One region of the Streptomyces sp. NBC_00358 genome, then DNA from elsewhere that is predicted to be linked to it. Evidence: riboswitches for the same ligand, from Rfam matches in the RefSeq annotation. Region 1 holds a riboswitch; each other region holds the start of a gene.
What was found. A riboswitch is a leader RNA that binds a small molecule or an ion and turns the genes downstream of it on or off. The one in region 1 is predicted to bind S-adenosylmethionine.
Positions count from the first base shown of each region.

Region 2: it holds a riboswitch for S-adenosylmethionine, as region 1 does, so the genes downstream of both, OHT01_RS40285 (putative leader peptide) here and thrC (threonine synthase) in region 1, are expected to answer to the same signal.
Region 3: it holds a riboswitch for S-adenosylmethionine, as region 1 does, so the genes downstream of both, OHT01_RS28535 (aminotransferase class V-fold PLP-dependent enzyme) here and thrC (threonine synthase) in region 1, are expected to answer to the same signal.

Region 1 covers NZ_CP107976.1:5,188,175-5,197,916, forward strand. Annotated here, with positions in the region: gene OHT01_RS22015 (alpha,alpha-trehalose-phosphate synthase (UDP-forming)) at 1-205, opposite strand, end outside; gene OHT01_RS22020 (glucosyl-3-phosphoglycerate synthase) at 283-1,227, opposite strand; SAM riboswitch class I at 1,433-1,589, shown strand; gene thrC (threonine synthase) at 1,605-2,903, shown strand; gene OHT01_RS22030 (MoaD/ThiS family protein) at 2,900-3,175, shown strand; gene OHT01_RS22035 (cold-shock protein) at 3,618-3,821, shown strand; gene groL (chaperonin GroEL) at 4,193-5,815, shown strand; gene OHT01_RS22045 (NADH:flavin oxidoreductase) at 6,091-7,212, shown strand; gene OHT01_RS22050 (DUF397 domain-containing protein) at 7,294-7,563, opposite strand; gene OHT01_RS22055 (helix-turn-helix domain-containing protein) at 7,544-8,386, opposite strand; gene OHT01_RS22060 (hypothetical protein) at 8,502-8,741, shown strand; gene OHT01_RS22065 (hypothetical protein) at 8,738-8,938, shown strand; gene OHT01_RS22070 (hypothetical protein) at 8,972-9,559, opposite strand; gene OHT01_RS22075 (PTS transporter subunit EIIC) at 9,617-9,742, opposite strand, start outside.
Region 2 covers NZ_CP107976.1:8,760,768-8,770,509, reverse strand. Annotated here, with positions in the region: gene OHT01_RS37565 (ABC transporter substrate-binding protein) at 1-285, opposite strand, end outside; gene OHT01_RS37560 (amino acid ABC transporter ATP-binding protein) at 550-1,314, opposite strand; gene OHT01_RS37555 (amino acid ABC transporter permease) at 1,458-2,462, opposite strand; gene OHT01_RS37550 (hypothetical protein) at 2,632-2,766, opposite strand; SAM riboswitch class IV at 2,923-3,067, shown strand; gene OHT01_RS40285 (putative leader peptide) at 3,104-3,169, shown strand; gene OHT01_RS37545 (glutathione S-transferase C-terminal domain-containing protein) at 3,280-4,071, shown strand; gene OHT01_RS37540 (hypothetical protein) at 4,127-4,399, opposite strand; gene OHT01_RS37535 (DUF6817 domain-containing protein) at 4,709-5,314, shown strand; gene OHT01_RS37530 (hypothetical protein) at 5,544-5,687, opposite strand; gene OHT01_RS37525 (expansin EXLX1 family cellulose-binding protein) at 5,737-6,315, shown strand; gene OHT01_RS37520 (PP2C family protein-serine/threonine phosphatase) at 6,403-7,650, opposite strand; gene OHT01_RS37515 (IclR family transcriptional regulator) at 7,742-8,500, opposite strand; gene OHT01_RS37510 (MarR family winged helix-turn-helix transcriptional regulator) at 9,015-9,473, opposite strand; gene OHT01_RS37505 (DUF6204 family protein) at 9,534-9,742, opposite strand, start outside.
Region 3 covers NZ_CP107976.1:6,700,847-6,710,588, reverse strand. Annotated here, with positions in the region: gene OHT01_RS28555 (NYN domain-containing protein) at 1-1,111, opposite strand, end outside; gene OHT01_RS28550 (hypothetical protein) at 1,147-1,386, opposite strand; gene OHT01_RS28545 (rhomboid family intramembrane serine protease) at 1,540-2,295, shown strand; gene OHT01_RS28540 (Lrp/AsnC family transcriptional regulator) at 2,338-2,619, shown strand; gene OHT01_RS28535 (aminotransferase class V-fold PLP-dependent enzyme) at 2,686-4,062, opposite strand; SAM riboswitch class IV at 4,250-4,366, opposite strand; gene trpD (anthranilate phosphoribosyltransferase) at 4,452-5,516, opposite strand; gene qcrB (cytochrome bc1 complex cytochrome b subunit) at 5,686-7,326, opposite strand; gene qcrA (cytochrome bc1 complex Rieske iron-sulfur subunit) at 7,323-8,399, opposite strand; gene qcrC (cytochrome bc1 complex diheme cytochrome c subunit) at 8,396-9,205, opposite strand; gene ctaE (aa3-type cytochrome oxidase subunit III) at 9,270-9,742, opposite strand, start outside.

The DNA.
Region 1 (9,742 bases):
CGCGCGCGACGGCCTCCCGGTCGCCGTCGCCGAGGGCCGAGCAGACCCATAGGGCGCCCGCGTCGGGCCCGATCGCCGAGAGTCCCGAGACGAGGCCGCCGCCGCCGCGCCGGGCGTGCAGCGAGCCGTCCTCCCGTACCTCGTAGGTGATCGGGCCGCGGTTGGACGCGACCAGAATCCGGTGGGCACCGTGCGTTGAAGCCATGCCTCGAAACCTAGCCCCGTGTCGAAACGCTCAAACGTTCACTTCGGCCGTATGCGGCCGCGGTCGGTCGGCCCTGCCTACGCGGCCCTGCGCCGCTGGTACTCGGAGATTTCGGTCATCGGCGGCCTTTCCTCCGTGTCCACCGAGTACGTACGCGGCTGGAAACCGTCCCGGCCGCGCTCGAACTGGGTGAGGGCCGGGCGGATCAGGTGGCCGCGGGCCAGCCGGAGCTGGGCGGTGCGGTAGATCGCGGCGGCCATCCGGCCCAGTGCCTGGCCGTCCTGGTGGCGGTGTTTGCGCACCCCGACGTCGACCTGCGCGAGGGCGTCCAGGCCCACCAGGTGCAGGGCGTCGACGAGCATGCCCAGTTCGACGCCGTAGCCGACCGGGAACGGGAGCTGTTCGAGCAGCGAGCGGCGGGCCGCGTACTCGCCGCCGAGCGGCTGGACGAAGCCCGCGAGCTGCGGCCAGTGCATGTTCAGCAGGGGGCGGGCCATCAGCTCGGTGACCCGGCCGCCCTGTCCGCCGGTGCCGGCCATCGGGCGGTCGTACATGGCCTTGACGAGGTCGACGCCGGGATCGGTGAGCAGCGGGCCCACGATCCCGGAGACGAAGTCGGACGAGAACTCCTTGAGGTCCGCGTCGATGAAGCAGACGATGTCCCCGCTCGTCACGAGCAGCGACCGCCACAGCACCTCGCCCTTGCCGGGCACGGCGGGGATCCGCGGGAGGATGTCGTCGCGGTGGACGACTCTCGCGCCCGCGGCGGCGGCGACCGCGGAGGTACGGTCCGTGGAGCCCGAGTCGACGACGACGATCTCGTCGACGAGGGGCACCTGCTGCATCAGGTCGTGGCGGATGATCGCGACGATCTCGCCGACCGTCTCCTCCTCGTTGAGCGCGGGCAGCACGACACTGACCGTCGACCCGGTGACGCGTTTGGCGGCCATGAGCCTGTGGAGCGGGCGGTCGGTCACGGACCAGGAGCGTGTGCTCAGCCAGCTTTCGACTTCCTTCAGCACCGTCTGCGGCTCCTCACTGTCTGATCACACGCTCTCATCGGCGTGCCCGCTGCGGCCAGCGGCAGATCGATTGCCGTCGTCTCGCGGTTCGGACGACTATCTCAACTGTCCTGGCCTTCGGTTACAGTCTTGAACAACGCGGATGACCATCGCATGTCCTGGATCATCGGCATGTATCGCGTTCAACAGTTCAACAATCAAATACCGCTCATCCAGAGGGGCAGAGGGATACGGCCCGATGAAGCCCCGGCAACCCTCCAGCCGGTCTCGTACCGATCGATGTCGATCGCGTCGCGAGGCTCCCGGCTCGGGAAGGTGCCAAATCCGTCTCACGGCGAAGTGCGTCGTGAGGAAGATGAGGAAAGGGCCTCGCCTCCATGGCTGCGCAGACAGTTGCAAGTACCACGAACTCCGCCGAAGCGGTGGACCTCGGCCCGGCCGCGGCGCTTTCCTGCCGCGAGTGCGGACACCGCGTCCCGCTCGGCCCGGTCTTCGCCTGCGAGGAGTGTTTCGGCCCGCTGGAGATCGCCTACGACTTCTCGGCCTACGAGACCGAGGAGCTCCGCAAGCGCATCGAAGCGGGACCCGCGAACATCTGGCGCTACGCGCCCCTCCTGCCCGTCCCCGCGGACGTGGCCGACAAGCCGAACATCAACCCCGGCTGGACCAAGCTCGTCCAGGCCGACAACCTGGCCCGCGAGCTCGGTGTGGACGCCGGAAAGCTCTTCGTCAAGGACGACTCCGGCAACCCGACGCACTCCTTCAAGGACCGCGTCGTCGCCCAGGCCATCGAAGCCGCCCGCGCCTTCGGCTTCACCACCCTCTCCTGCTCCTCCACCGGCAACCTCGCCGGCGCCGTGGGCGCCGCGGCGGCCCGCGCCGGCTTCCGGTCCTGCGTGTTCATCCCGCACGACCTGGAGCAGGGCAAGGTCGTCATGGCCGCGGTCTACGGCGGCGAGCTCGTCGGCATCCAGGGCAACTACGACGACGTGAACCGCTTCTGCTCCGAGCTGATCGGCGACCCGGCCGGCGAGGGCTGGGGCTTCGTCAACGTCAACCTGCGGCCGTACTACGCCGAGGGCTCCAAGACGCTGGCGTACGAGATCTGCGAGCAGCTCGGCTGGAAGCTGCCCGACCAGCTCGTCGTGCCGATCGCCTCCGGCTCCCAGCTCACGAAGATCGACAAGGGGCTCCAGGAGCTGATCAAGCTCGGACTCGTCGAGGACAAGGCGTACAAGATCTTCGGTGCCCAGGCCGAGGGCTGCTCCCCGGTCTCCGTCGCCTACAAGGCCGGTCACGACGTCGTACGGCCGCAGAAGCCGGACACCATCGCCAAGTCGCTCGCCATCGGCAACCCCGCGGACGGGCCGTACGTGCTCGACATCGCGCGGCGCACCGGCGGCGCCGTGGAGGACGTGAACGACGAGCAGATCGTCGACGCGATCAAGCTGCTCGCGCGCACCGAGGGCATCTTCGCGGAGACGGCGGGCGGTGTGACCGTCGGCGTCACCCGCAAGCTGATCGAGAACGGCCTCCTCGACCCGACCCTCACCACGGTCGTGCTGAACACCGGCGACGGCCTCAAGACCCTGGACGCGGTGGCCTCGGACACCGGACTGACCGCGACCATCCGCCCGAACCTCGACTCCTTCCGAGAGGCTGGCCTCGCATCATGAGCGTCAACGTCCGCATCCCCACCATCCTGCGCACCTACACCGGTGGTGCCGCCGAGGTGACGGCCGAGGGCACGACCCTCGCCGAGGTCATCAGCGACCTGGAGAAGAACCACACGGGCATCGCCGCGCGCGTTCTGGACGACCAGGGCAAGCTGCGCCGCTTCGTCAACGTGTACGTCAACGACGACGACGTCCGGTTCGAGCAGGGCCTCCAGACGGCGACCCCGGACGGTGTCGGTGTCTCGATCATTCCGGCCGTCGCCGGAGGCTGATCGTTACCCTCGGTAATGCCGAACACGCAGAGTTCATCGAATTGCCCCCTCCGTGAGAGAAACGGAGGGGGCAATTCTGCATGGTTGAGCGCGCTACAGTTGGGGAAGCGACTTCGCTTTCGATGTTGGTTTCATGCCGGACGCATATGAGTACCCGTTCGGCGGCCGACAAGAAGTAGCCAAACTGCCTCGCCCTTTTGGGCTTTTTATGGCATTTACGGGGCCCGACTTGCCCTGAATCCTCGCGCATTCTCCGCATATCGTTGATCGGCCATGCCCAGAATTCTCGTCCGATTGACCTGTTGCAGACGGCAGTTGGACAGATACATTCAGCCGCGGTCGACGCGTTCCGGCGCACACCCCCAACCGTTTGGGGGGTGAGGTCTGACCCGGATCCGCGAAGTGTGGATCTGTGCAAGGGCCAGTAATAGGGGAGTTAGGCATGGCTCAGGGCACCGTCAAGTGGTTCAACGCGGAGAAGGGGTACGGCTTCATCGCGGTCGACGGTGGTGCGGACGTCTTCGTGCACTACAGCGCGATTCAGATGGACGGCTACCGCACCCTTGAAGAGGGTCAGCGAGTGGAGTTCGAAATCTCGCAGGGCCAGAAGGGTCCGCAGGCGGACATGGTCAAACTCGCCGTCTAGTCCGGGCGCGAACGGCCACCGACGCAACTCACGCCGAGGGGCCCGCATCCCACCAGGGATGCGGGCCCCTCGTGCGTCCTCGGCGGCCTTCGGCCGCCCTCCGCCTGCTCCCGCGCGCGCCCGCGCGCACGGGAGCGCCCCCTCTGTGGAGGCTGGGCCCGACGCCCGTTTTCAGGAGAGGCGCTTGCACTCGCAGGGGTCGAGTGCTAATCATTGGCGTTAGCACTCTCCCAGTGAGAGTGACAGAACTTGGATCGGGCCAGTGAGGCCCGCGGGCCTGTGGGGCAAGGAACCACAAGGCTTGCAGGCCGTCCGTCGCGGGCGCGGGCACGATCCGGAGAAATCCACCCCGTCCGGGAGGACCACTTCACATGGCCAAGATCATCGCGTTCAACGAGGAGGCACGGCGCGGTCTCGAGCGCGGGATGAACCAGCTCGCTGACGCCGTCAAGGTCACCCTCGGCCCCAAGGGCCGTAACGTCGTCCTCGAGAAGAAGTGGGGCGCCCCCACGATCACCAACGATGGTGTTTCCATCGCCAAGGAGATCGAGCTCGAGGACCCGTACGAGAAGATCGGCGCCGAGCTGGTCAAGGAAGTCGCCAAGAAGACGGACGACGTCGCCGGCGACGGTACGACCACGGCGACCGTGCTGGCCCAGGCGCTCGTGCGCGAGGGTCTGCGCAACGTCGCCGCCGGCGCCAACCCGATGGCCCTCAAGCGCGGTATCGAGAAGGCCGTCGAGGCCGTCTCCGGTGCCCTCCTTGAGCAGGCCAAGGATGTCGAGACCAAGGAGCAGATCGCTTCCACGGCCTCCATCTCCGCCGCCGACACCCAGATCGGCGAGCTCATCGCCGAGGCGATGGACAAGGTCGGCAAGGAAGGCGTCATCACCGTCGAGGAGTCCCAGACCTTCGGTCTGGAGCTGGAGCTCACCGAGGGTATGCGCTTCGACAAGGGCTACATCTCGGCGTACTTCGCCACCGACATGGAGCGTATGGAGGCCGTCCTCGACGACCCGTACATCCTGATCGCGAACTCCAAGATCGCGAACGTCAAGGACCTGCTCCCGCTCCTGGAGAAGGTCATGCAGGGCGGCAAGCCGCTGCTGATCATCGCCGAGGACGTCGAGGGCGAGGCCCTGTCGACCCTGGTCGTCAACAAGATCCGTGGCACCTTCAAGTCCGTCGCCGTCAAGGCCCCGGGCTTCGGTGACCGCCGCAAGGCCATGCTCGGCGACATCGCCATCCTCACGGGCGGCGAGGTCATCTCCGAGGAGGTCGGCCTCAAGCTGGAGAACGCGGGTCTGGACCTGCTGGGCCGTGCCCGCAAGGTCGTCATCACCAAGGACGAGACCACGATCGTCGACGGCTCCGGCTCTGCCGACCAGGTCGCCGGCCGGGTCAACCAGATCCGTGCCGAGATCGAGAACTCCGACTCGGACTACGACCGCGAGAAGCTCCAGGAGCGTCTGGCGAAGCTGGCCGGCGGCGTGGCCGTCATCAAGGCCGGTGCCGCCACCGAGGTCGAGCTCAAGGAGCGCAAGCACCGCATCGAGGACGCCGTTCGCAACGCGAAGGCGGCCGTCGAGGAGGGCATCGTCGCCGGTGGTGGCGTGGCTCTGCTCCAGGCTTCCTCGGTCTTCGAGAAGCTTGAGCTCACGGGTGACGAGGCGACCGGTGCCAACGCCGTCCGTCTCGCCCTGGAGGCCCCGCTCAAGCAGATCGCCGTCAACGGTGGTCTCGAGGGTGGCGTCATCGTCGAGAAGGTGCGCAACCTGCCCGTCGGCCACGGCCTGAACGCCGCGACCGGTGAGTACGTCGACATGATCGCCGAAGGCATCATCGACCCGGCGAAGGTGACCCGCTCTGCTCTGCAGAACGCCGCCTCCATCGCCGCGCTGTTCCTGACCACCGAGGCCGTCATCGCCGACAAGCCGGAGAAGGCCTCCGCGGCCGCTCCGGGCGGCATGCCGGGCGGTGACATGGACTTCTGATCGACCTCTGGTTGATCTGCGTCCTTACCGAGGGCGGCACTCCTTGCTACGGCGGGGGGTGCCGCCCTCGGGCGTTTCCGCGCCCCTCGCGGCCCGCACCCCTCCCCAGGAGCGTGGCCCGGATCACAGCGGCATTTCCCGACGCGGCGGAATGCCCTGCCCGGTGCGGCGGTTGACGCTGAAGAGCAGTCGATGCATGTGCACATACCGCATGGAATCTCCTGCCTCGCCGACCACTCGACGTCATACCGACCACCTCGCCGAGGAGCCCCCACGTGACCGCTGACGCCGCGTCCCGCGCAGCCGAGATCCTTTCCCGTCCCGTCTCGATCAACGGCCTGACCGTCCCGAACCGGATCGCCATGGCGCCGATGACCCGGATGTTCTCGCCGGGCGGTGTGCCGGGGGAGGACGTGGTCGGCTACTACTCCCGCCGCGCCGCCGCGGGCGTGGGCCTCATCGTGACCGAGGGCACCTACGTCGGCCACGACTCGGCCGGACAGAGCGACGCGGTGCCGCGCTTCCACGGGGAGGACCAGCTCGCCGGGTGGACGAACGTCGCCGACGCCGTGCACGCGGCGGGCGGCACGATCGTCCCGCAGCTCTGGCACATCGGCATGGTCCGCAAGGCGGGCGAGCCGCCCTTCGCGGACGCCCCGCCCGTCGGCCCCTCCGGCCTCTACAAGGAGGGCGCCGAGGTCAGCGGCAAGAGCATGACCCAGCAGGACCTCGACGACGTCATCGAGGCGTTCGCCAAGGCCGCCGCGGACGCCGAGCGCATCGGCTTCGACGGTGTCGAACTGCACGGCGCCCACGGCTACCTGCTCGACCAGTTCCACTGGGCGGGCACCAACCGGCGCGAGGACGCCTACGGCGGCGACCCGGTGGCCCGTACGAAGTTCTCGGCGGAGATCGTCGCCGCGGTGCGCGCCGCGGTCTCGCCCGAGTTCCCGGTCCTCTTCCGCTACTCGCAGTGGAAGCAGCAGGCCTACGACGCCCGGCTCGCGGAGACCCCGGAGGAGCTGGAGGCGATCCTCGCCCCGCTCGCCGCGGCCGGTGTGGACTCCTTCCACGCCTCCACGCGCCGCTACTGGGTGCCCGAGTTCGACGGTTCCGACCTCAACCTCGCCGGCTGGACGAAGAAGCTGACGGGCAAGCCCACCATCACCGTCGGCTCGGTCGGCCTGGACGGCGACTTCATCAAGGCCTTCGCGGGCGAGGGCTCCCCGGTCAAGGGCATCGACGACCTCCTCGACCGCATGGAGCGCGACGAGTTCGACCTCGTGGCCGTCGGCCGCGCGCTGCTCCAGGACCCCCAGTGGGCCGCGAAGGTCCTCGCCGGCCGCTTCGACGAGCTGGCGCCGTACGACGCGGCGGCGCTGGGTTCGCTCAGCTGACCCGAGCTGACTCGCTGACCTGCTGTCCCGGAGGGGCGGCGCCCGCTGCGACGCGGGCGCCGTCCCTTTTTGGTCAGCCGTTCAGCCGGTGGCGCCGAGATGCCCGACGAAGGTGCCCCAGGCGGCGGCCCCGAAGGTGATCACCGGCCCGAGCGGATTCTTGGAGTCCCGCACGGGGACGAGGGCCGGGTGACCGTCGGCGACTTCGAGGCAGTCGCCGCCGTCACCGGCGCTGTACGTCGACTTGCGCCAGCGAGCGACCTCCAGGCAGTTGCCGCCGTCCCCACCGCTGTAGCTGGACTTGAACCAAGCTGCGGCGCTCAGATCGTGCTCATGGGCGTTGTTCTCCATGCTCGTAATCCTCCGCCACGCACTCGATCAGAGCCAGGGAATCATGCGGGGAAAGTGCCGACGCCTGAAGGAGGTTGAACGTGAGGATGTGGCGGGTGACCGTGGCGGGGTCGTCCAGCAGCTTTCCCATGTTCGGCGCATCCACGAAGGACAACGCGGGCGCGTCATCGAACTCCATGAGCTTCAGAGACCCGTGCATCGACGCGTGAGCTCCCGCGTCGAACGGCAGTACCTGCATGATGATTCGGTGCGCCCTGGTCAGGCCCGCCACGTGTCGGAGAGCCTCCGCCATCACGGCGCGGCCTCCGACCGCTCGCCGTAGAACGGCCTCATCGGCAACCACCCACAACAGCGGGGTTGTTGGATCGTCGATGAGACGCGCACGCTCCAAGCGGGCGGCCACCAGCGCGGCGATCTCGGCGTCGGGTGCTGTCGGCGCGTACGCGCGGAACACCGCTTCCGCGTACCCCTCGGTCTGCAACAGCCCCGGGATCAGCAGCGTCGAGTACTCCCTGATCGCCGTAGCTATCGCCTCCGCCTCCGCCGCCTCGGCGAAGTGGTCCGGGTATCTCGACTTGGCGAGGGCGGCGCAGTTGCGGGTGAAGAACCCGTTCGTCCCCAGGATCTCGTCTATCTGGACGGCGTACTCAAGCTGCAACCGTCTTGTCCCCGACTCCAGTTGGCCGATGAACGAACCGCTGACGAAGAGCGGTTCGCCCAGTTCGGCCTGGCTGAGGCCGGCGTTCTCGCGGGCGTGCCGCAGCTCGGCGCCGATCATGGCGCGGGGCGAGGAGGACGGATCGAGGTCCTTGGGTCCGGGCAGGGCAACTCCCTGTCACACAAGAGGGATTGTTGGAGCGCCGACTCTTCCCAGGCTAGAGGGGGTATGGCCACGCTGGGTGGTGAATGGGAACACTCAGCGTGGAAGGTGCGGTGCGATGGAGATGACGTCGAGTAGGCGCGTGCGGCCGACGGAGGAGATCGTCGAGGAGCTGCGGGCGGCGCTGACCGGGGTCGGCGTGGTGCTGCCGTCGCTGCGGGTCGATCCCGTGACCGGCGCGAGCGACGAGCCCTTCGCCCTCGTCGCGCTCGGCCGCTGCAACGTGGGCACCGCCCAGAAGCTGACCGCCGTGCTGCGCGCGTGCGGCACCGGCGAGGGCGGCGGTGCTGAGGCGTGAGTGAGGAGTACGCCGTCGACGTTCGGGACGGGCGGCTCGGGCAGGTGATGGGGCGCGAGGGCGGCCTCGTACAGCTGAGGCCGCTCGGCGGCGGGCGCGAGTGGGACTGCCCCGAGGACGCCCTCGGGGAGGCGCCGCCGGGGGAGGTGCTGCGGGCGCGGGTGCGACGGCTCAACGCGGAGGCGCGCCTGCCGTGACCCCGCGCCCGGGAAGGGGGCGGAACCGCTCGCCTACAGATTCCCCATCGGCTCGATGTCCACCTTCACCGGCGTGCCCCAGATGCGGAGCACCTCGTAGTCGGTGAACTCGTGGACGAGGCGGTAGGCCATGCCGGGGCGGGGGGTCCGGCGCTCGGCGGCGAGGTAGCGCTCGGCTTCCTGGCGGTCGCGCCGGGGGGTGCCGCAGAGGTGCCACTCCTGGCCGGTCCAGACTTCCGGGAGCCAGCGCTGCTGGGGCTGGGGGCGGTCGCCGCGGACTCCGTAGCGCGTCATCGTGCGGTCGGGCAGCTCGTCCGGGGAGGGCGCCCGGCCGTGCGCGTACGCGTCGTTGACCTCGGTGCGGCGGGCGGTGCGGCGGCGGGTCTCGCAGAGCAGGCAGCGGTCCGGGGCGCTCTCGTCCACCGGGCCGTTCGGATGCTCGTTGCAGCGGGTGGTCGGCGCCGCCGTCGTCACCGTCTCGTCGAGCAGGTCCAGTGCCCGCTTCAGGTCCGCCTTGACCTCGTGCAGCTTGGCGTCGGGGGTGTCGCTGTTCAGGGCGTCACCGTGCTCCCCGAGCAGCCGCAGGGCGCGGCCGAGGGCGGTCAGCTGTGCGTGGTTCATGGACCCAGCCTCGCACGCGCCACCGACAGTGCGGCCGGGACAGGTCCTGGACGTGTCCTAGACGGCCGCCTGTTCCGCCGCTTGTTCGGTCCGGCGGGCCGGTGTCAGGCCGCCGAGGCCGAGGAAATAGGTGGCCGCGAACCCGACGACGTACCCGGTGAGCAGACCGCCCGCGTAGATCGC
Region 2 (9,742 bases), 3.6 Mb from region 1:
TCCGGCGGGAAGGGCGCCGACGCCGATCCGCAACGTGCCGCTCTTGGCGACGGACGCGGGCAGCTCGGCGCTGATCGACTTCACCTCGGACACCTTCAACTCGGTCTCCTTGGCAGCGCCGTTGGAGAGCGCGCCGACGGTGACCGATCCGGCCGAGACACCCTCGCTCCGGGTGGCGGCGTCGCTGTCGCCGCCGCACGCGGCGAGCCCGGCGGCGAGGGAGGCGACCGCCGCGGTGGCGGTGACGCCGCGAAGAATTCTGCTGTTCAGGGGGAGCGTGCGCATGGCTGTCCTTGTCGGATGTGTGCGGTGGTGTGGGGGCGCGGTCCCGGCGGGCCGCGAAATCGGTGGATGTGCGCGTCGGCGTACGGCGGATGGCGGATTCCCGGCTCCGCTCTCGGCTCTCGGGTCTCCGGTCTTCGCTGCGCTTCGGGTCGCCGAACGCGTACGTCGGCCGCGGGCCGAGGTCGGTGGTCGGGATCGGGGGCTGAGATCCGGGGCTGAGATCGGTGGCGGGCGAGGCCTCGCTGTTCGCCGTCGGCGCGCGGGTCAGAGGACCTTGCTCAGGAAGTCCCTGGTCCGGTCCTGCTGTGGATGGTCCAAGACCTGTGCGGGCGGACCCTGTTCGACGATGCGGCCGGCGTCCATGAAGACGACCCGGTCGGCGATCTCGCGGGCGAAGCCGATCTCGTGGGTGACGATGACGAGGGTGGTGCCGCTCCTGGCCAGATCCTTGATGACGGCGAGCACCTCGCCCACGAGTTCGGGGTCGAGCGCGGAGGTCGGCTCGTCGAAGAGGATGACCCCCGGCCGCAGGGCGAGGGCGCGGGCGATGGCCACCCGCTGCTGCTGTCCGCCCGACAACTGACGCGGATAGGCACCGGACTTGTCCGCCAGCCCCACACGGGCGAGCAGATCGCGCGCCAGTTGCCGGGCCTCGGGCCTGGACAGTTTGCCGGTCGCCACCGGAGCCGCGGCCACGTTGTCCAGCACGGTCAGGTGCGGGAAGAGGTTGAAGTTCTGGAAGACGAACCCGATGCGGCTGCGCTGGCCCAGGATGACGCGCTCGCTCAGTTCCTTCAGGCGCTCGCCGTGCCTGCGTACGCCGATGAGCTCGCCGTTCAGGCTGACATGGCCGGCCTCGGGCTTCTCCAGGTGGTTGATCACCCGCAGGAGAGTGGACTTGCCGGACCCGGAAGGTCCGAGGATGACCGTCACCTCCCCGGGCCGGACGGTCAACTCCACGCCGTCCAGGACCTGGTGGGCGCCGTACCACTTGTGCACGTCGTGCACCTCGACCGCGGCCGGCTCGATCCCGAGCGCTCCGACGGCCTCGGCCGCCGGAGCAGTCCCCTGCCCCGTCCGCTCATGCGACTGCGACTGCCTCTGCTCCTGCTCCTGCTCCTGCTCCTGCGGATGCGTCCTGGTCTTCACCGTCGTCTGACGTGCTTCGCCGGTCATATCGCCGTCTCCCTCCGGACCCGGGCCCGCACATCGCGCAGACCGTTCCGTACCTTCTGCAACGGGGTCGGCGGCAGGGTGCGCAGCGCGCCCCGCGAGTAGTACCGCTCGACGTAGAACTGGATGACGGACACGACGCTCGTGAGGATCAGATACCAGGCGGTGGCGACGAGGAGCAGCGGCACGATGTCGCCGGGATAGGTGCTGCCCATGCTCTGCACGGTGCCGAACAGGTCCAGCAGCGAGACGTAGAAGACCAGTGAGGTGCCCTTGATGAGGCCGATCAACTGGTTCACGTAGTTGGGGGTGATGGAGCGCAGCGCCTGCGGGAAGACGATCTTCGCGAACTGGTACCGCTTCGGCAGGCCGAGGGCGGAGGCCGCCTCGTGCTGGCCCTGGTCGACCGAGAGGATGCCGCCGCGCACCACTTCCGAGGCGTACGCCGCTTCGTTGAGGCTGAGTCCGATGACGGCGACGGCCATGTCGGTGGCGAGGTGGGACTCGTCGAAGGTGAAGAAGGCCGGCCCGAACGGAACGCCCACGCTCAACGTCCGGTACAGGGCGCTGAAGTTGTAGAGGAACAGCAGGACCACGATGAGCGGGACGGACCGGAACAACCAGGTGTAGAGCCAGCTCACCGCACGGAGCACGGGGCTCTGGGAGAGCCGGGCCAGCGCCAGCAGGATGCCGCCCAGCAGTCCCAACAGGGCGCTGTACAGGGCGACTTCAAGAGTGATGAGCAGCCCGTCGAGGATCGTCGGGCGCAGGAACCAGTACTGGAAGCGGTCCCACTGGTAGAAGGGGTTGGTCACCAGGCCGTGGGTGATCTGGGCGACCAGCACGAGCACGACGGCCGTGATGACCCAGCGGCCGGGGCGCCGGAGCGGAAGGACCCGCTGGGCCGACAGGGGCTTCGGCGTGGCGGGGACGTCGGGACGGGGGATCGCCTCGGCGGGCGGCGCTGATCCGGAGGACACAGCGGTGCCGGGAGATTGACTCATGGAGAGCTCCAGCGGATGCGGACACCCCGGACCACGGCGGACGGCAGCGGGACGCGGAGCCGGAACGGCTCGGCGCGAATCGACGCACGGGTGCACGTGGAACGGGGGCTGGACGGAGAGGGGACGCACCGCGGCGGCGGTGGCCGTCAGAGATTCGGAAGAAGAACCGTCAGCCCTGGCAGAGGGGGCGACAGGTGCCCGTACACAGTGCGCTGCTGACACGCAGCAGGTCGACGGAGCGGTCGGCGCACAGCACGTCGCGGCCGAGGCGCCGCCATGCGGCCGTCCCGTCAGCTGCGTACATCGCCGTCACCATCGTTTCTCCGGCCCTGAGGCATCTCGTTGTGGGCCGCACGTTAGGCCTGCCCCGAAAAGAATGTCAATGCGGGTGACCACCAGGTGAGACCGCGCGTCCGGCCTTCTTGACGACGCCTCAGCGCGCACCGAGACTGGTCTGGACGGTCACGATTGTCAGCGCCCACGGCGCGGGTTCGCCCGCTCCTGTGGTCATCGGCCCCGGCTCGCTGACAGGCAACCCTTCCACCGCGACGGGGTGCCCCGGGTGACGACCGGGTCCCGCCGGTGCGGCGGGACAAGCGTGGTCTCGCGTCTCGCGAGCCCTGGAGTCGGGACCGGTGGGAATGCCCAAGAGCGGCTTGACGAGGCGCCTGCACATCGATCTGCTGCGTGTCTCCAGCGCCTACTGATCCGTAGCCGGTCCGTTGATCCGGACCGGTGCGACCAGCGCAGTCAATCCGCAATCGGCCGCTGATGCCCACAAGGCGGCGGTGGCTTCCTCGTTCCCCAAGGGAGAGTCATGCCCGAGACAGCTTCGCGGACTTCCGGTACAGCCAACTCGCGCCCCTGTGACCAGATCTCGTTCCCCCCGGACCGCCGCCTGAAGGTGGCGCCGACCCCGTCCGCGCTCCCCCATCGCGTCCACAGCCGTATCGGCGTAGGTCTGGCCGGCGGCTTCTACCCGGCACCGCATCGCTACGAGCTGTATCTGTCGGAGAGTTGTCCCCTCTCGCTGCGCATCGAGATCACCCTCGACCTGCTCGGCCTGAAGGACTCCGTCGCCACCACGATCCTGTCGCACTCCTCCGGGACATCCGGCTCCTTCGCCTCGCTTCGGCGCGCCTACGAGGCCACCGAGCACCACTACGACGGACCTCTGACGGCGCCCGCACTGTGCGACCGCTGGAGCGGACGCATCGTCAGCAACCACACACCCGACATCCTGCGCGATCTCGCCGGTCTGCTCTCGGGCCACACCACGGGCCACCCTTCCCCACTGTGTCCGCCGGCCCTCACCGCGGACATCGAGGCCCTGCGCGACCTGTTGGACCGCGATGTCACCCCGACCGCCCCGCCCTCGGACCGCTCGGCGGCCCTGGAGTTGCTGGACTGCCAACTCGCCTCGCGGCCCTACGTGTTGGGCGGCAGCCTGACGGCGGCGGACGTGGACGTATGGGTGGCGCTCACCGGCCTGGAGCCGTCCGACGCCCTCGGCCCGCATCCCCGGCTCCGCGACTACCTACGCCGCCTCGGCGACCACCCCGCCTTCCCGGCCGGGAACGAGGCCGTCCCCCTGGCGGCCGGCGCCTGACGCCCCGCGGCGGACCGAACGGAGAACCGGACGCCGGACCCGGCGTCCGGGCCGTTCAGTCGCGCGGGATCAGGAGGATGCTCACGCCCTTCAGGGTCGAGGTCCACTCCCGGCCCTGATCGAGGATCTCGCGCCCCGAGCCCAGGATCTGGTCCTGGAGCATCTGCGCCGCCTCACGGAGCCGCTCCCACGGTTCGGGCACGTCGAAGGCGCGCCGGGACCGCTCGACGGAGCCGACCAGAGCGCGGCAGGCCGCTTCCACGTCGGCGACGTTCTGGCCGGCCGATCCGACTCCTTCGATCGACCACGTCATCCACAGGCGCCCCATGACCACACTCTGTCGCATTCCCGAAACCGGCGCACGCCCAGCACCGCCCACGGTTCAGACGACAGGTATCGCTTGGGTCATTGCAAGCAAATCGGAGGATTGACCGGGGTCTTGTCGCGGACCACGATCTCTTTCCGTACCAAGGTGGCAACCCGTCCGGCGAGCGGGCGACGGTCCGGACCGTCGCCCGGTCGCCGGACGGGTGTCGACCGGTCATCCCGAAGGGAGCTTTCGGTGGAGGACACAGCATCAGCGCATACCGAACACGGTCGGGCGCCGGACGGCGCCGCGGGCGATGCCGTCGCGTTCATGCGCACGCTGGGCGCGGCGGAGATCGAGCATCCCGGAGGAACCCTGCTGGAGCATGTCCAACGGGTCGGCCTGCTGCTGAAGGGATGGGGCGCTCGGCATGATCTCCAACTCGCCGGGTTGTGCCACGCCTTCTACGGAACCGACGGATTCGCGACGCCGTTGCTGCCGCTGGAGTCCCGAGCCGAGCTGGTCCGGCGCATCGGAGCAGGCGCGGAGGAGCTCGTGTACCTCTACGCCGGCTGCGACAGGACGGCCTCCTACCGCGGCCTCACGAGCGACAGCGGGGTGTTCCGGGACAGGTTCACCGGGCACACCTTCTCTCCCGACCCGCGTCAGCGACGGGACTTCGCCGAACTCACCGCAGCGAACGAACTGGACCTCGCCGGCATCAGCCCGGCCTTCCGGGCAAAATCGGGAGACGGTCTGCTCCGGCTGCTCACCCGGCTGCGGCCGCTCCTGAGCGACCGCGCCTGGGAAGACACCCGGAAGATCCTGGCCCGCCGTCAGCCCGATGCCCACGGCGGCGCGCCTCGAGTGAATCCTCCCGGGTCCGGCGCGGGCCCGGAATCGGGCGGCAACCTTTTCGCCTCCCGCGACCACTGAGGGTCACACCATCGGCTCGATCCTCCGAACGGATGCGCATGAAGGAAACGAGGCAGACGGCCCGGCGCCGCAGGCACCGGCTCAGGCTGTTGATCGGCACCCCGGTGGCACTGATCGCTGCGGGTGCACTCGTCAGTCTGGTCGTGGCGTTCCGCCCCGGTCACCAGACCGGTTCGGAGCGGGCCGCGGCCTCAGCTTCGACGGCCGCCGGTTCGCCGGGGGCCACGACTCACGGCCCCGGTGATCCGGCCGGATCGTTGTCACCGGCGGAGACACGGTCGCCGGGTTCGACGGCTTCCCCGGCCACGACGGCCGCTACGACCACCGCGCCGGCGCGGCCGTCGGCATCACCCGCCTCCAGGACCGCCGCCACGACGGCATCACTGGCGGGACGGATCCGCCCCGGGGTGGGCTATCGGGGCGTGGCCACCAGCTACGACGCCGGGAACGGCGACGGCGCCTGCTCCTTCGGCCCGACCGACGACCTCATGACCGCGGCGATGAACCACACGGACTACGAGACGTCCAAGGCGTGCGGAGCGTACGTCCTGGTCCGCGCGGCGAACGGCGCCACCGTCACCGTCCGGATCACCAACGAATGCCCGGCGGGCTGCGCCGCCGGGCAGCTCGACCTCAGCACACAGGCTTTCGCCCGGCTCGCGAGCCTTTCGGCGGGCCGGATCCCGATCACCTGGAAGCTGCTGAGTCCCGCCGTCTCCGGCACGGTCGCGGTCCGGTACAAGACCGGGTCCAGCCGCTGGTGGTGCGCGCTCCAGGTGATCGGCCACCGGAATCCGGTGGCGCGACTCGAACTTCGAACCGCCGACGGATGGCGGCCGTTGCCCCGTACCGACTACAACTACTTCCTCGCCGACGACGGCGGAGGATGCGGCGGCGCGATCAGGATCACCGACATCTACGGTGAACACCTGACCGCCGGCGGAATCGCGCTGCGACCCGACACCGTGCAACGGACCGGACTCCAGTTCGCCCGGCACTGACCCGCTCCCAAGGGCCTGCCCCGCCGGGCGCGGCGGCCGGGCGGATGCGGACGAGGACGGATGGGAGGGCGGCCCCCTCCCCAGGAGCTACTCCGCGCCGCTGCAGCAGCCCACGCCCGCGCCCGCCGCAGGGGGCCGGGGCGGGGAGGGAACGGTGACGGAGCCACCGCCCGCGACGACCGCGGACACCGGTTCGGGCGCGGTCGGCTTGCGAAGCAGGAGCAGCGCCGCGTCGTCGTGCAGGCGGCCGCCCACATGGGCCTGGAGCTCGGCGTCGAGCGCGGCGAGGGTGGACGCCGGCTCGTCGGACACATGCCGTGCCAGCCCTTCGGCGAGGGCGTAGAACTCGCGGCCGTGGTCGCGGGCCTCGGTGACCCCGTCGGTGTACAGCAGGAGCTGATCGCCGTCGGCGAGGGGCAGCACCTGAAGGCTCGGGCTCTCCCCGGTCAGGGCCCGCAGCCCGAGCGGCGGAGCGGGATTGACCGGGTCGACCGACGCGACGCTGCCGGAGGCCCGAACATGCAGCGGAGGCGCGTGGCCGCAGTTGACGACCTCCAGTCGGCCCGGCTCCGGGTATCCGGCGACCACGGCGGTCACGAAGTCGTCGTATCCCAGGTTGCGCGCCAGACTCCGTTCGATCCGGCCCACGACGGCCAGGAGGTCGGGCTCGTCGTACGCGGCCTCACGGAAGACACCGAGCACGAGCGCGGCCGTGCCGACCGCCGGCAACCCCTTGCCGCGGACGTCACCGATGATCATCCGGACTCCGTACGGCGTGGGCACGAGCGCGTAGAGATCCCCGCCGATCCGGGCCTCCGCCGCGGCGGCGCTGTAGCGGACGGCCACCTGGAACGGACCGACGCTCGACGGTATGGGTGCGAGGAGGGCGTGCTGGGCGGCCTCCGCGACCGAGCGGACGGCCGCGAGGACCCGCTCCCGGCGCCAGCGCAGCGCGCTGGCCAGGGCGCTCGCCAGGGTGACGGCCGCCAGGGCGGACAGGACGGCCGCGAGCTCACCGCCCGGGACACCGTCCCGCGTGCCGAGCATCGCGCTCAGCGCCGCGGCCAGGAACCCGACGCAGAAGACCCCGAACGGCCGGCTGGTGGTGGCCGCCAGCGCGGGTCCGGCGGCGAGCAGCGGCAGCCAGATCACTCCCGCGCCGCCCGCCAGATCGACGAGCACGATGGCGCCGACGACCAGTAAAGGGAGTACCGGCGTGCCGAAGGCGAGGTGGGCGACACGCTTGCGGACCGCCGCCACCCCGGAACCTTCGCCTCCGTTCTTGAGCGTCCGTTTCGGCCAGCGCTCGCTACCGTGCTCTCGGGCCTGACTCATGTTCGTCCGCAGTCCTCACCTGGGTTCATCACTGAAATGTCCGATTAATACAGGAAAGACGTTCGAAGCGTCCGCCACAAGCACGGGGATTTCAGATAGTGAGCGACAGGCTCCTGGTCACCCGGTTCGCGGTCGGAATCAACCGGGCCAGGACTTCCTCCAGCCGGGGCAGCCGTTCGGCGGGGAGCGAGACACCGAGCGAGCCGAGCGTGTCACCGCTGTAGACGGGTACGGCGACGCAGACCGTGCCGAGGGCGTACTCCTCCAGGTCCGTGACGGCCGGGGCCACGGGCGACGAGGCCAGGCGCCGCAGCAGTTCCGGGCGGCTGGTGATGGTCCTCGGCGTGAGGTCGGCGAGGGCGTGCCGGGCGAGGTAGTCGTTGCGGGACTCCTCGTCGAGTGCCCGCAGGACGGACTTCCCCAGCGCGGTGGCGTGCCCCGCGTCCTCGAATCCGACCCAGAGGTCGACCCGCGGCGCCCGGGGACCGTCGACGATCTCGGCGACCCGGATCTCTCCCTCCTCGTAGAAGGTGAGGTACGCGGCGCTCGCGAGTTCGTCACGCAGGGCGGCGAGCGTGGGACGGACCCGGCTGAGGAGCGTCTGTCCGCGGCCCTGGGTCCGCAGCGTCTGCATCTTGTCGCCCAGGATGAACCCGCCGTCGTCAAGTTTGCGTATGTATCCGTCGTGGACGAGGGTCCGCAGGAGGTGGTACGCGGTGGCCAGCGGCAGCTCCGTCTCGCGTGCCAGTTGTTTGGCGGGCGCGCCGTTCTCGTGCGCGCTCACCGCCTCCAGCAGGCGGAAGGCCCGCTGAACGGAGGTGATGAGCGTCGGCCCGTCGCGAGCTCCCATGCCACCAGCGTGCGCCGAGGTCAGGAGACAGGCAAGGCGTCACGGGAGGCGGCGCCCCGGAGGCCCCGTCATCTGGTGACGGATGCGGAGCGGCCGCTCACTCCCGGCCACCGGGGCTCTCACGACGGCACCGGTTCCGCGCTCGCGACGACACCGGTTCCGCTCGCGACGGCACCGATTCACGGGACGCCGGTTCCGGGCGACCGCCCCGCGGGACACCCCGCCTGAAACGGGCGGCACGCGCTGTCTCCACGGCTGCTGCTTCCACGGCGCCGAGGACGGCGTGACCGGCAGCCCGGCTTCGTCATGGACGGCGAGCAGGGCAGCTCGCGGCCGACAACCGGGCCACCCCGCCCACGCCTCGAAACCCGCGGGGCACCCCGCCCGGAACCGGCGGCGCCGAGGTTCGCAAAACCCCGAGCCCGCACCGGACGAACCCCGAACCCGGTTCCGCCGCGGTTCGGGAACCGCCCGGCCGTCACCGGGCGAACCCCGAACCCCGTGTTTTCGACGTTCAGGAACCGCCGGGCCCGCGCCCCGTGAACCCGGTGCCGCCGAGGCGACCCAGGAGGGCGGCGAGCCGAGCCGCCTCCTCCTTGCTCCACGCCGGCTCGGCGAAGATCTCCCCGGCGACCTGTTCGGCGGTGACGAGCATCTCCGCCAGCCGTTCCCGGCCGGTCTCCGTGAGCGCCGCATAGGCGACCCGCGCGTCACGGGCCTCCGCGTCCCGCCTGACCAGTCCGATCCGCTCCAGGGGTACGAGACCCCTGGTGACGCCGGATGCGGTCAGCCCCAGCGACTCGGCCAGATCCACCCGGCGCATGCGGTCGCCGGGGGCCTGGGACAGTCGCAGCAGCAGCGTGAAGTCGGCCAGGCTCACCCCGTGCAGTCCGCCGAGGCTCGCGTCGAACCGCTTCACCAGGGTGGCCTGCGCCCTCACCAGGCGCAGTGTCGCGTCCAGCCCCATACTCATTGATACCTCCTTGACTACTCAAGCATATTCGGAGCATACGTGCCCCTCGGGGTACGAGGGTCAGGGGGTGTTCTGGACGATGGCCCGCCGCTGCCGTTTGCCGAGGGGGGCCTGGGAGAGGTCCTCACCCTGGGACTTGAGTCTCTTGAAGCCGTAGCCGCGCTCGGTCAGCCAGGCTGTCGCGGCGGTTTCGGCCCGTTCGAGGGCCTCCAGGATGTCCTCCTCCGCCTCTCCCGAGTCCAGGAAGCGGAAGGTGAAGGCGGGGCGGG
Region 3 (9,742 bases), 1.5 Mb from region 1:
AGACGCAGGTGACCTCGGCGCCGGTCTGCGCGGCCAACTGCGAGAGCTGCCCGAGCAGCCGCAGCCGCTGCTTCTCCAGCGGCATCTGGGGATAGCCGGTCTTGGTGACGTTGTAGCCGTCGACGACCAGATGCGCCTGGGGCAGCGCGAGCAACTGGTCCAGGATCGCCGGGTCGTTCTCGGACAGCGCCCGGGTGGCGATGTCCTTGGGGGTCATCCGTCCCGGCTCGACCGCCTCCACGGTCTCGGCGGGGCGGACGGAGACAGGGGGCAGCGCCAGTTCCCGGCGCAGGCCCTGGGCCGCGTCCAGCACGGTGTCGAGCAGCAGCCGCACCCGCATGTCCTCGACGCTGCGCCCCTCGCGGGCCGCCTTGCGGGTGGCCTCCAGGGCGGCCTCGGCCTCCGCGAGCCGCGCCTTGAGCCGCCGGGTCTCGCTCTCGGCGACGGACACCTGGGCCTGGCCCTCCGTCTTCGTCGCGTCCGTCTCCGTCTGGAGCTTGCGCAGGGCGGCCTCGCCCCGCTTGACGTCACTGAGGGCGCTGCGCAGCTTGCGGTGAAGCGATTCCGCTTCCTTCCTGGCCGACTCCAGTTCCGCGCGCAGCCGTTCGGTCTCGGCCCTCGTCTGCCCGCGGGCCTCCGCGAGTTCCGTGCGCAGCCGCTCCAGCTCGGCGCGGCTCTCCTCGCCGGCGCGCTCGGCGTCCGCCCGCAGGGCTTCCTCGCCTGCGGCGGTCACCAGCTTCACCCAGCCCGCGGGGCGCAGCACATAGGCCGCGGCCGCCACGTCCAGCGGATCCGCGGCCGGCGGCGGCGCGCCCGAGTCCAGGGCGCCGATGAGCTCCGCCTGGGCCTCTCTCAGCTTCTCGGCGATGCGCTGCCGGAACAGCGGGTCCGTCTCCAGCGCCGCGGCCATGGCGTTACCGGCGAACTTGGCCCGCCGGTTCGGGGCGAATCGGGCGTACTGCCGCAACTGGACCGGGAGTTCGGTCATGGTCAGCCCGCCGAAACCGTCCGAGACGATCTGCACGACGCGTCGGCGCACGCCGTCGGGCAGCGGACGGTCGAGCACCTCGGCGGTGCCGTCGTCCGGCTCCCCGCCCGTGGTCTCCACCATCCGTCACCCCAACTATCCGTGTGGGGCCCGCTCCGTCAGGAGCCGGCGCCCGGCCTGTCCACGAGTTCGACCTGATCCACCGCGTTGCACCAGCGGCACCGCACCGACTCGATGGTCTCACTGACCACCTCGCGCTCCTCGATCTTCGGCTCACCGGCCAGGTCGAGATGTACGTACTCGACGACCTTCGAAGAGCGGGTCACGTCGAAACGCGTGAGGTTGCCGCAGAGGGCGCAGCGCCAGCGGGTCTTGGCGTCGGGCAGGGGAACCGTCATAGGGCAGTCGCTTTCCTTCTAGTGTCCGTCCGGCGCCGGTCTCCCGGTGCATGTGGCTCGTAACCCTACGGCCTGGCGGGTACTCGACGCTCGGCTGCCCACGGCGGCGAGGCGGTCCGTACGCATCGGTCCGGTTACGTCATGCTCTGCAACATGATCGGCAATTGGAGTACGGCGGCCGGCAGGGCGCTGCGGGGGCAGTCGGCGCCGGTGACGTACGGGCTGATCGTCCTGTGCTGTCTGGTCTTCGTGATCGGTCCCGCGTCGGGCCTCGATCCCGCGTACGGCACCGGGGACGAACTGCTGGCCGCCCAGCGGGCGTACTTCCGCCGCTGGGGCGTGGTGCCGGCCGAGCTGTTCGGAGGGGCCCCGCACGAGGCGCTCACCCCGGCCACCGCCCTGTTCATCCACGGCAGCTGGCTCCACCTCCTGGGCAACATGCTCTTCTTCTACGTCTTCGGGCTGATGGCCGAGGAACGCATGGGTCACCTGGAGTTCGCCCTCTTCTACCTGGGCTGCGGGTACCTGGCCCTGCTCGGCTACGCCGCCGCCAACGCCACCTCGCAGCAGTCCCTGGTCGGGGCCTCCGGGGCCATCTCCGCGGTGCTCGGCGCGTTTCTGTACCTGTTCCCCAAGGCGCGGGTGACCAGTCTCTTCCCGTTCCTGTTCTTCCTGCCGCTGCGCTTCCCGGCCTGGGTGGTGCTGCCGTTCTGGTTCACCCTGCAATGGCTGGCGGCGGGCCGCAGCGCCTCGGGACCGGGGGTCGCCTATCTGGCCCACCTCGTGGGCTTCTCCCTGGGATTCGTGTACGCCTGGGCGCGGTTCCGCCGCCGTACGGCCGCCGTGCCCGCTCCGGGGGTGCTGCCGGGGCCCCCGGTGGATCAGCCGGGCCGGGTGGACCGCGAGTAGGGTGAGATCCCCAGCAGTGGCCCCCTAGGGAGAGAACCAGCCGTGATCACCGCGATCGTCCTCATCAAGACCAGCGTGGACCGGATCCCCGAGATCGCCGAGTCGATCGCGTCGCTGGAGAGCGTCAGCGAGGTCTTCTCCGTCACCGGCACCTACGACCTGATCGCCATGGTCCGGGTCAAGGCCCACGACGACCTCGCGGACGTCATTCCCGGCAAGATCAGCAAGATCCCGGGCGTCGAGGCGACGGACACGCACGTGGCGTTCCGTACGTACTCCCAGCACGACCTGGAGGCGGCGTTCGCGATCGGTCTCGACTCCTGACCGACGGAACACCGCCTCCCGGCACCGCCTCCTGACAACCCCCTGCGGGCGAACGTCCCGAGGGCGTCAGACCGCCGGGACGCAGCGGCCGCCCTCGGTGCGGTACTGCCAGCGCGCACCGTCCCTGACGAGCTCGCGCACCGCGCGGACGAACCGCTCGACGTGCTCGTCGGGGGTACCGGCCCCGAAGCTGACGCGGATGGCGTTGAGGGACTTCTCGCCGGGGGCCGCCTCGGGGGCGCCGCACTCCCCCTGGGTCCCCGGGTCGCTGCCGAGCAGCGTGCGGACCAGCGGGTGGGCGCAGAAGAGGCCGTCGCGGACACCGATGCCGTACTCGGCGGAGAGCGCGGCCGCGAAGTGCGAGCTGTTCCAGCCCTCGACGACGAAGGAGATGACGCCGACCCGCGGGGCGTCGTCACCGAAGAGCGAGAGGACCCGGACCTCGGGGACCTCGGCGAGGCCCGCGCGGACGGTACGGATCAGGTGCTGCTCGCGGGCGAGAAGGTTGTCGAAGCCCTCCTCGGTGAGCGCCTTGCAGGCCGACGCGATCGAGTAGGCGCCGATGACGTTCGGCGAACCGGCCTCGTGCCGGGCGGCGCTGTCGTGCCACTCCACGTCCACGCCGCCGTCCGTACGCCGGGTGACCTTGCGGCTGGCGCCGCCGCCCGCGAGGTAGGGCTCGGCGGCGAGCAGCCAGTCGGAGCGGCCCGCGAGGACACCGGAGCCGAAGGGCGCGTACAGCTTGTGCCCGGAGAAGGCGACCCAGTCGACGTCGAGGTCCTGGACCGACACCGGGTGGTGCGGGGCGAGCTGCGCGGCGTCGAGGACGATCCGGGCGCCGTGGGCGTGCGCGGCGGCGGCCAGTTCCCGCACCGGCCACAGCTCCCCGGTGACGTTCGAGGCGCCGGTGACGCAGACCAGGGCCGGTCCGTAGCCCCCTTCAATGGACACAGTGCGGGCGGCGAGGGCGCGCTCCAGGGTGGCGACGGCCTCGCCGGGGGTGCGCGGGGCGTTCAGGTACGTCACCCGGGCGTCGCGCCAGGGCAGCAGCGAGGCGTGGTGCTCGGTCTCGAAGACGAAGACCTGGCAGTCGGCCGGGAGCGCGGCGGCGAGCAGGTTGAGCGAGTCGGTGGTGGAGCGGGTGAAGACCACCTGGTCGTCGGCGCGGCAGTCGAGGAACTCCTCGACGGTCCTGCGGGCGTTCTCGAAGAGGTCGGTGGACAGCTGCGAGAGGTAGCCGGCGCCCCGGTGGACGCTGCCGTAGTACGGGGCGTACGCGGCCACGTCGTCCCACACCCGCTGGAGGGCGGGCGCGCTGGCGGCGTAGTCGAGGGCCGCGTAGGTCACCTCGCCGCCGGTGACGAGCGGGACGGTGACATCCCGGCCCAGAACGGCCAGAGGGGCACAAACGGTCTGGTCGGCGGCAACGGTGGAGACAGACATGGCGAGCTCCTGTGAGAGGCAGGCGGGATCACCGCGCGAGCCGGCCGCCCGAGGGCAGCGCTCAGCGCGGAAAAGGTGAAAAGGGTGTGCGGGGGCGGGGCTCGGCGCCCTATCGCATTCGCTTGCTCACAGAAGGCTCCCTCGAACGACCAGGACCCCTGGTTGCGTCCGCCCGATGGGCGGGAGGGGTCCGCGCTTGCCGTAGGCCTCGCTGCCTACGACCTGGTCTTCACCCGGGGCACCCCGCCACGGACGGAGGGTTGCCGGACAGTCGGCCGGGGCCTGATGACTGTCACTCATGACCTGATACAGCATCCTGCCAGAGGATCTTCCACGCGCAAGGCGCAGTCCAGATTCTGGACTGCGCCTCGCTCCGTGCCACCGGCGGATCAGGCGTTGCTGGCGGCCACCCAGCGGTCGAGCGTGCGCTTCGCGGCGCCGGAGTCGATCGCCTCGGCCGCCTTCTCCATTCCGTCGCGGAGCTGGTCCGCGAGCGGTGCCCCGGTCGGCGAAAGAGCCACCAGGGCCGCCGCCGAGTTCAGCAGCACCGCGTCCCGTACGGGACCGGTCTCGCCGTCCAGCAGGCGCCGGGCGACCTCCGCGTTGTACGAGGCGTCGGCGCCGCGCAGGGCCTCCACCGGGACGATGCCGAGCCCGACGTCGCGCGGGTCGAAGCGCTCCTCGGTGACCTTGCCGTCGCGGACCACCCAGACATGGGAGCCCCCGGTGGTGGTCAGCTCGTCGAGACCGTCGTCGCCGCGGAAGACCAGCGAGGAGTTGCCGCGCTCGGCGAACACGCCCGCCACGATGGGCGCCATCCGGGGATCGGCGACACCGACCGCCTGGGCCTTCACCCGCGCCGGGTTCGTCAGCGGCCCGAGCACGTTGAAGGTCGTCCGGATGCCCAACTGGCCGCGTGCCGCCGCCACATGACGAAGAGCCGGGTGGAACTTCACCGCGAAGCAGAAGGTGATCCCGGCCTCCTCGGCCACCTCGGCGACCCGTTTCACCGTCAGTTGGAGATTGACGCCGAGCTTCTCCAGGACGTCCGACGAGCCGGACGCGGAGGACGCGGCCCGGTTGCCGTGCTTGACGACCTTGGCGCCGGTGCCGGCCACCACGATCGAGGACATCGTGGAGATGTTGACGGTCTTCGCGCCGTCGCCGCCCGTTCCGACGATGTCGACGGTGTGTCCCGGCACTTCGATGACATTGGCGTGCTCGTACATCGCCCGGACGAGTCCGGAGATCTCCTGGACGGTCTCGCCCTTGGCCCGCAGGGCCACCACGAACCCGGCGATCTGGGCGTCGGTCGCCTCGCCGCGCATGATCCGGTCCATCGCCCAGGCCGTGTCGTCAGCGCTCTGGTCGCGGCCTTCGAGCAGGCCGTTCAGTACCGCGGGCCAGGAACGGCCCGCCGCGGTGTCGCCTCCAGCGGGGTTCACAGCGCTCATGGTCGCTCCTGGGTTCGTAGGTCACGCGGTCTCGGGTGCCGCGGTCGTGGGTGACGCGGGGTGGATCACCCCGCACCACGGGGTGAGTCCACCCTATCCAGCCCGGGAGACGGCAAAGAGCCCCGTCCATTGCCTGGACGGGGCTCCTGCCGTGGCGAACTGCCGGGGATCAGTGGTGGCCGTGGCCGCTCGTGATCTCCTTGTACTCCTCGACGGTGGGCTTGGGGATCTGGCCTTCCTCCCCGTAGAAGCCCTCGCTCATCCTGGCGCGCAGCTTCTGCGCGCCCGAGACCTTGCGCTCGACACCGTTCTCGTCGACCGTCGGGCCGATCTCGGCCGGCTTGTACTGGTCGTGCGCGGTGAGCGTGTGCAGCGCGTCCTGGCTGAGCGGCTCGTGGACCTCGATGAACTCACCGTGCGGCAGGCGCTTGATGATGCCCGACTCACGGCCGTGCAGCACCTTGTCCCGGTCCCGGCGCTGGAGGCCGAGGCAGACCCGCTTGGTGGCCATGAAGGTGAGCACCGGCACGACGAAGAACGCGATCCGCACGAACCAGGTGATCGAGTTGATCGCCAGGTGGAAGTGCGTGGCCCAGATGTCGTTGCCGCCGCCGACGAGCAGGACGAAGTACCAGCTGATCCAGGCGGCACCGAACGCGGTCCGGGTCGGGACGTTGCGCGGGCGGTCCAGGATGTGGTGCTCGCGCTTGTCGCCGGTGACCCAGGACTCGATGAACGGGTAGACCGCGATCGCGACCAGGACCAGCGGGAAGATCACCAGCGGGATGAACACGCCCAGGACGAGCGTGTGACCCCAGAGGTTGATCTCCCAGCCCGGCATGACACGGATCAGGCCTTCGGAGAAGCCCATGTACCAGTCGGGCTGGGCGCCCGTGGACACCATGTCCGGACGGTACGGACCCATGGCCCAGATCGGGTTGATCGAGGCGATCGCCGCGATGGCCGCGATGACACCGAAGACCAGGAAGAAGAAGCCTCCGGCCTTGGCCATGTAGACCGGCAGCAGCGGCATGCCGACGACGTTGTTGTTCGTCTTGCCGGGGCCCGCGAACTGCGTGTGCTTGTGGTAGAAGACCAGGATCAGGTGGCCCACCACGAGGCCGAGCATGATGCCCGGCAGCAGCAGCACGTGCACCGAGTAGAAGCGGGCCACGAAGTCGCCGCCCGGGAACTCGCCGCCGAACAGGAAGAACGACAGGTACGTGCCCACGATCGGCACGGACAGGACCGCGCCTTCCATGAAGCGGACACCGGTGCCGGAGAGCAGGTCGTCCGGGAGCGAGTAACCGGTGAAGCCGGTGAACATGCCGAGGACGAACAGCAGGAATCCGAAGACCCAGTTGACCTCACGCGGCTTGCGGAACGCACCCGTGAAGAACACGCGCATCATGTGCACGAACATGCCGGCGAGGAAGATCAGCGCCGCCCAGTGGTGGATCTGCCGGATCAGCAGACCACCGCGCACATCGAAGGAGATGTGCATGGTCGAGTTGAACGCCTCGGACATCAGCTGGCCCTGCAGCGGGATGTAGCTGCCGTGGTACTCCACCTCGTTCATCGACGGGTGGAAGAACAGCGTCAGGTACACACCCGTGAGGATGATGATGATGAAGCTGTACAGGCAGATCTCACCCAGCATGAACGACCAGTGGTCGGGGAAGATCTTGCGCATGTTGGACTTGGCCAGGGAGTAGATCCCCAGACGGCCGTCGGCCCAGTCGGCCACCCGCTCACCGGCGGGCGCCTTCTCGCGCGAGGAGCGCGAGTCGGAGGTGGTGGTAGTGCTCATCCGCGCTCCCAGAATGCAGGACCGACGGGCTGCGTGAAGTCGCTGAGCGCCTCGAGGTAGCCCTCAGCGTTCACACCGATCTGCAGCTGCGGCAGGGCGTGACCCGCCGGGCCGAAGATGACCCGGGCGCCGTCGGAGAGGTCGAAGGTGGACTGGTGGCACGGGCAGAGCGCGTGGTGCGTCTGCTGCTCGTACAGGGAGATCGGGCAGCCGACGTGGGTGCAGATCTTCGAGAAGGCCACGATGCCGTCGTAGGACCACTCGACTTCCTGCTTGTCCTTGATGTTGTCCGGCTGGAGCCGGATGATCATCAGGGCCGCCTTGGCGATCTCCTTCTGGAAGTCCTCGTCGTCCGTCTCCAGGCCCTCGGGCTTGGCGAAGGTGAGCGAACCGACTGCCACGTCCGAGGGACGCAGCGGCTCGTTCGTGTTCATGTTGACGAGGAGCTTGCCCTTGGACCACAGCGTGTGGCGCAGCTTCGTGCCGGGCAGCGGGCCGAGGTCGCGCAGCAGCATGACGCCGGAGAGCGGGAACAGGGCCAGCGCGCCGAACATCGTGTTGCGGATCAGCTTGCGGCGGCCGAGCGCGGACTCCTTGGCACCGGCCTTGAAGTCGGCCATGACCTTGGCCTTGACCGCGGGCTCCGCCTCGATCGGGTGACGCTCGTCGGCGATCTCCACGTCGGACATCAGGGTGCGGGCCCAGTGGACCGCGCCCGCGCCGATGGCGAAGAGCGCCACACCGAGCGACATGCCCAGCGCGAAGTTCAGCGCGCTGATGTGCCCGAGCGGGAAGACGAAGATCGACTTGTCGTTCGGGATCGCCACGTACGAGGTGATGAAGCCGACGGTGGCCAGCATCGACAGCACGAACAGCATGGCGACAAGGCGCTCGGACCGCTTGGCGGCCCGCTCGTCGATGTCCTGGATGCGGTGCTCGTGGGGCGGCAGCCCCGGGTCCGCGAACGGGTTCTGCTCGTCCGCGACGGCTACCGAGCCATGACCGTGCTCGGCGTGGTCGTCGGAGGCCCGCTCAGCGGGCACGTTCTCTTCTGGAATGTCTTGGCTACTCATGACTTCTTGGCCTTTGCGGTCCGAGCGGCGACCCAGACGGCGACGGCGACCAGGGTTCCGAGACCGAAGACCCAGCCGAACAGGCCCTCGCTGACCGGCCCGAGGCCGCCCAGCTCAAGACCGCCCGGGCTCTCGGTGTCGTCACCGTTGACCGCGTCGAGGTACGCGATGATGTCCTTCTTGTTCTTCTCCGTCAGCGTGGTGTCGGGGAAGGACGGCATGTTCTGCGGGCCCGTCTGCATGGCCTCGTAGATGTGCTTCGGGTCGACACCCTCCAGGCTGGGCGCGAACTTGCCGTGCGTCAGCGCGCCACCCTTGCCGGTGAAGTTGTGGCACTGGGCGCAGTTGGTGCGGAAGAGTTCACCGCCGTTGGCGATGTCCGCGCCCTCGGGGCTGACCTGGCTCTTGGTCGGAATCGTGGGTCCGGCGCCGAGCGAGGCGATGTAGGCCGCGATCTGGTCGATCTCGGCCTGCGAGTAGATGACCTTCTTGCGCGGGATCTGAGCGCCCGGCTGCTGGGCCGGCATACGGCCGGTACCGACCTGGAAGTCGACCGCCGCGGCGCCCACACCCACCAGGCTCGGACCGTCGGAGCTGCCCTGACCGCCGGATCCGTGGCAGCTTGCGCAGCCCACGGAGTACAGCTTCTGGCCCTCGGTGATACCGAGGGACTGGGCGGTTTCATCGGCCTGCGCCTTGCCCGCGGGAGCGAACGCGGCGTACAGCCCCCCGGTGGCCGCCAGCGCGAGGAGTAGGACGACGACCGCCGCCAGCGGATGGCGTCGTCGTGCGGAGAGCTTTTTCACGGATTACCCCGGTGTCAGGATCTTCTGCGTCGGTGCTTCTGGATGTTTCGGGCTGTGGGCCCGATTACTTGATCAGGTAGATCGTGGCGAAAAGGCCGATCCAGACGACATCGACGAAGTGCCAGTAGTAGGACACGACGATGGCGGCGGTTGCCTGCTCGTGAGTGAACCTCCGAGCCGCGTAGGTGCGACCGAGGACCAGCAGGAAGGCGATGAGTCCGCCCGTCACATGCAGTCCGTGGAAGCCGGTGGTCAGGTAGAACACCGAGCCGTACGGGTCGGAGGAGAGCGAGAGCCCGTCCTTCTTGACCAGTTCGGTGTACTCGAAGACCTGACCGCCGATGAAGATCGCACCCATGATGAAGGTGACGATGAACCACATCCTGAGCTTCTTCACGTCCCCGCGCTCGGCGGCGAACACGCCGAGCTGGCAGGTCAGGGAGGAGAGCACCAGGATCGTGGTGTTCGTCGCGGAGAACGGAAGGTTGAGATGGCCTGCCATCTCCTTCCAGTGATCCGGCCCGGTCACCGATCGCA